Regions from separate parts of the Achromobacter sp. 01N37 genome, predicted to be linked through region 1. Evidence: riboswitches for the same ligand, from Rfam matches in the RefSeq annotation. Region 1 holds a riboswitch; the other holds the start of a gene.
The links. Region 1 has a riboswitch for manganese ahead of mntP (manganese efflux pump MntP). Riboswitches for the same ligand answer to the same signal wherever they lie in the genome.
Positions count from the first base shown of each region.

Region 1 (2,391 bases):
CCGCAAACGGCACTTCGCGATCCGGGGTGAAGATCCGCACCCAGGCCGTGTGCGCCGGGTCTTTCGGCGGCAACACGAAGCTGGTTTCCGAGTAATTGAATTCACGGGCAATGCGTTGCATCTGCGCGGTATCCAGACCTTGGGCATCCAGCACAACTGCCAAGGGGTTGCCGCAATAGGTCTGGCTGGTGAACACATCGGCGGTGACATAACGGTAGCGCATAAGAAGCGTCTCTCTTTCTGGTTGAATGAGACGAGTATGCGGACACCATGGCGCAGCCAACAGACACAGAACGGAAGGACTTTTCCCATAACAGCCCGCCGGGCTGACCCAGCAAGGCGCTTGCGGGCGCCTTGCCGTCACGTCACCCGCATCAAGCCGACAGATGCTCGTACAGGATCGTGGCCCCGATACCGATCAGCGCAATGCCGCCCAATATCTCTGCACGTTTGCCCGCCACGCTGCCAACCAAGCGGCCGACCATCACACCGATCGTCACCATCAGCATGGTCGCAAGACCAATCGCCGCCGCCGTGATCCAGATGTTGTTTTCGATGAAGGCCAGGCTGACGCCCACCGCCATCGCATCGATGCTGGTGGCAAAGCCTGTGGCCGCCAGCAGCCAGAACGAATGGCGCACAACCGGCGCGGCCTCTTCGGGATCGTCCTTGTAGCCGTTGCGGATCATCATCGCACCGAGCACGCAGAGCATACAGAACGCAATCCAGTGGTCCCAATCGGCAACGAACGTCGCCGCGACGGAACCGAGCGCCCAGCCGATCACCGGTGTAATCGCTTCGATGACGCCAAAGATGACACCGGTGCGCAGGGCTTCAGACAGGCGCGGCTTGTGCAGCGCTGCGCCCTTGCCGACCGCAGCGGCAAACGCGTCGGTCGACATGGCAAAAGCCAGGATAAGGGTGGAAAGGGGGTTCACGGGGGTGGCTCCGTCCGGGCGATACACACAGACTTTCCATATCGCCCGGACAAAGCTATGGAATAGTCCGTGGTCTCGCCAAGCCGAATCGGCCGTTGCGCCATGACCGAAAGGTCAAGAATGTTGACGCAAACCCTGTCAGCGCGGCTGACAGCAGGCTACTCCCCAAAGATGGGCGAAGTGTACCAAAACGCGCTTGCCAGCGCGCGGGTCGAGTACCCTGTACCACGGCGCCGCCCTCGCGGCCCGAAGCAGACTTACCCGGAAGGAATGCACCATGGAAAACCCTTTTGGCGACTCCGACGAACCCGCCATCGACCACCGTCAATATCTGGTCCTGATCGCGGCATCGAAAGACAACGCCTCACTCGCCCAAAAGCTGCTTGAAAACCTGAAGAAGCACGTCGACGAACGTGCTGCGCCCTTGTGGATCGACGCCAAAGGCATCGGCGTGCTGCTCACGACGGATCTGGTTGCCTCAGAGATCTGGAAGGAAATGTTCCAAAAGGAACCCGGCCAGGATTACGGCGACACGCGCAACATGCTGGTGCTGGAACTGGGCAAGGATTGGGCCGCCCGGCGCGACGACAAGATCGAACACTGGCTCGCCACGCATGTGGGCGACCCGCTGACGCCAGCACCTAAACGACCGGGCCGGAAGCGTTGATCGTCGAGCAGTGAAACGCTGCGTTGATGCGAAGGCTTGATGCGCAGCTCAGATACCCGGCGTTGATGCGATGGCTTGATGCGCAGCTCAGATACCCGGCGTTGATGCGAAGGCTTGATGCGCAGCCCTGTTACCCAGCGTTGATGTGCAGCGCAGCGGCTACGCTGCGCCCGCAACGTTGCCAGCCCTACGCCGGATGAACGTGACGAGCAAATCCGTCACTTCGTCCGGCCGGTCCAGGCTCGGCAAATGGGCGGTGTCCGTGAGCTCATGGCCACTGCCGTTCGCCAGCATCGACGCCACCCGCTGGCTGCGCGCCTGAATGTTGGGAAAGTCACTGCGTCCCCACATCACCAGGGACGGCGCCCGGATCTCATTCAAACGTTGATACGTCGGCAAGTGGTCGACGCTCGGCCCGGTCGGTGGCGACCGCAGTACGCCCGCGTGCATCTCAAGAAAAAGCTGGCGCGCAGCGCCTTCGACTCGCCCCTCGGGTTCCAGCGGACCATCCAGGAACAGACGCGCCTTCAACGCGTTCACGCGATCCAGATCGCGAGCGGATTCGGCTTGCTTCAACGTAGCCATCGCCTCTTGAATGGCGGCGGGTTGGGCCAAGTCAGGCGCGCCCGGCACCGTCGGCGCAATCAACACCAGCCCGCGCACACGATCCGAGTGCAGCAGCGCGGCGTCGAGCGCGACGCGCCCGCCTTGCGAGCAACCCACCAGAATCACAGGCTTGCCATCCGCCAAGGCATCCATCACCGCCATCAGGTCCGCCACGGCGGA
Region 1 is NZ_JBFTRX010000003.1:43,706-46,096, reverse strand. It holds gene AC1DSJ_RS06340 (PhzF family phenazine biosynthesis protein) at 1-223, opposite strand, end outside; gene mntP (manganese efflux pump MntP) at 375-938, opposite strand; yybP-ykoY riboswitch at 948-1,117, opposite strand; gene AC1DSJ_RS06330 (hypothetical protein) at 1,216-1,605, shown strand; gene AC1DSJ_RS06325 (alpha/beta fold hydrolase) at 1,765-2,391, opposite strand, start outside.

Region 2 (2,391 bases), on a different contig from region 1:
GGCCTACTTGCTTAAGAGGCAGCAAAAAGAATGCAAAAGCGGCGCAACGCCTACAGGCCCTGCGCCGCCGACTGCGTTGCGCCTAACAATCAGGCGTAGAAGTGCCAGCCCAGATAGGCCGCGAACAACGCATAGAACCCGCCCACCGCCGACAACGCCGGCACGCTCATGACCGAACGGCGGAAGCGCAGCCACAGCAGCCCGATCGACAGCATCGTGAACAGGCCAGCGGCCAGCAACGGGGCGTCAAGCAGCCAGGGGGTCATGAAGATACCGAGCGCGCTGGGAATGGTCGCCTGGATCATCATCGCGCCCGAGATATTGGCCAGCGCCAGGCGTTCCTTGCCCTGGCGCACCCAGATCAGCGCATTCATGATTTCCGGCAGCTCGGTGGCGACCGGGGCCAGCAGCAAGGCGGCCACATGCGGCGATGCGCCCATCGCCACGCCCAGCACTTCAATCTGATTCACAAACACATGCGACGCGCCGGCGATGACCACCAGCGCCAGGATCGTCTGCGTGGCGGCCCAGAACATGGACGGGTCTTCGTCGCGGGGGCGCAGCTTCAGCGGCTCGAGGTCTTCGCTGTCAGTGCGTTCTTCGTCATGGCTCAGTTCGCGCTTGATATACAGGCCATACGTGGCCAGGAACAGGATGCCCAGCCAGGGTTTCCACGCGAAGGCCAGCAGGCCCAGCCCGACCTTGAAGATGAAGATGCCCATGAACCAGGCCTGGTCGCGGGCCAGCCGGCGCTGGTCCGCGTTGATACAGTTGGCCTGCAGGGTCTGACCACTGCGCTGCCCACGGCGGGCGCGCCACAGCGCAACACCGACCACGGCATACGCCAGCGTCGCCAGCACCAGGGGGCCGCCCATGGCGGCGCCGACGCCGATATCTTTCTGTTCAGGGGTCTCGCCGAACACGACGGCCATGAAGGTGACCGCGCTTTCAGGCAAGGCTGTGCCAAATGCGGCCAGCACGGTGCCGGTGGCGGTGGCGCCCAGATGGAAGCGATGTCCGACCCATTCAACGCCATTGACGAAGAATTCGCAGGCGAAGTAAATCACTGCCGCGGACAGGAAAAACAAAAACAGCGTGAGCAACATAGGAACGAAGCCGGACGAGCAGAAACCAATTGGCGCGACGCTACGGCTCGCCCGGCTAGGGTGAACGCAACGCGGCCAAAGGTCTCGCCTGGCTGATCCATGCTGGCGGGCGGGCCGCTTGCATGGAAACCGTTAGCGCCATGGAGTTCTAGCAACCGCACCGCGGCCCTGAACCACCAAGTCTGTTGACGCTAACTCCTTTGGGGACAAAGGATGGCTACTCCCCAATGACAGAGCCGCGATTGTAGCAGCGCCAACATGACCGTCCAGTGAATCCCGGGCAGGCCGCACAGGTTCGCGCCGCACTGTTGTTTGCACGCGATAGCGGGGTAAAGTAGGCCGCATCCACAGCTTTCGCGGGGTTCGCGCCCCTGCCCGCCATGAGCCTGCCTCCCGCCGACATCATCCCCTTCGCCGCCCGGCGCCAACGCTTGATGGAGCGGATGCGCGCCGAAGGCGGGGGCATCGCCATCCTGCCGACCGCCCCCGAGGCGATACGCAACCGCGACGCCGAGTACCCCTACCGGCACGACAGCGACTTCTTCTACCTGACCGGTTTCACCGAGCCGGCGGCATGGCTGGTGCTGATTGCGGGCGCGACCGACCGCGCGCTGCTGTTCTGCCGGGAACGCCACGTAGAGCATGAAATCTGGGAAGGCAAACGCTTCGGCCCCGAAGCCGCCGCCGCGCATTTTGGTTTCGACGACGCGCACCCCATCGACGCGCTGGATGAATTGGTGCCCAAGCTGATGCTGGATCACCCCACGCTGTACGCGCCGCTTGCGGGGGATAAACGCACTGACGGGCGCCTGCACCGCTGGCTGGCGTCGGCCCGCGAGGCCAGCCGCGCGGGCCATGCTCCGCCCTCGCGGCAACAGGACATCCGCCCTCTGCTGGCGGAAATGCGTCTGATCAAAGACCCCTCTGAAATCGCCGCGATGCGGCGCGCAGCGAAGATCTCGGCGGGCGCCCACGCGCGCGCCATGCGCGTTGCCCGAGCCGGCATGCACGAATATGAACTGGAAGCCGAGCTGCTGTATGAATTCCGCCGGCACGGCGCCCAGGCCGTCGCCTACAACAGCATCGTGGCCGCAGGCGCCAACGCCTGCGTGCTGCACTACCCCGCTGGCGAGGCCGTGCTGCGCGATGGCGATCTGGTGTTGATCGACGCCGGCTGCGAAGTCGACAGCTACGCCAGCGACATCACCCGCACGTTCCCCGTGAATGGCCGCTACAGCGGCCCGCAGCGCGCGTTGTATGACCTGACGGTAGCGGCGCAGGAAGC
Region 2 is NZ_JBFTRX010000005.1:811,924-814,314, forward strand. It holds gene AC1DSJ_RS15235 (sodium:calcium antiporter) at 90-1,106, opposite strand; yybP-ykoY riboswitch at 1,186-1,351, opposite strand; gene AC1DSJ_RS15240 (aminopeptidase P N-terminal domain-containing protein) at 1,487-2,391, shown strand, end outside.
Region 2: it holds a riboswitch for manganese, as region 1 does, so the genes downstream of both, AC1DSJ_RS15235 (sodium:calcium antiporter) here and mntP (manganese efflux pump MntP) in region 1, are expected to answer to the same signal.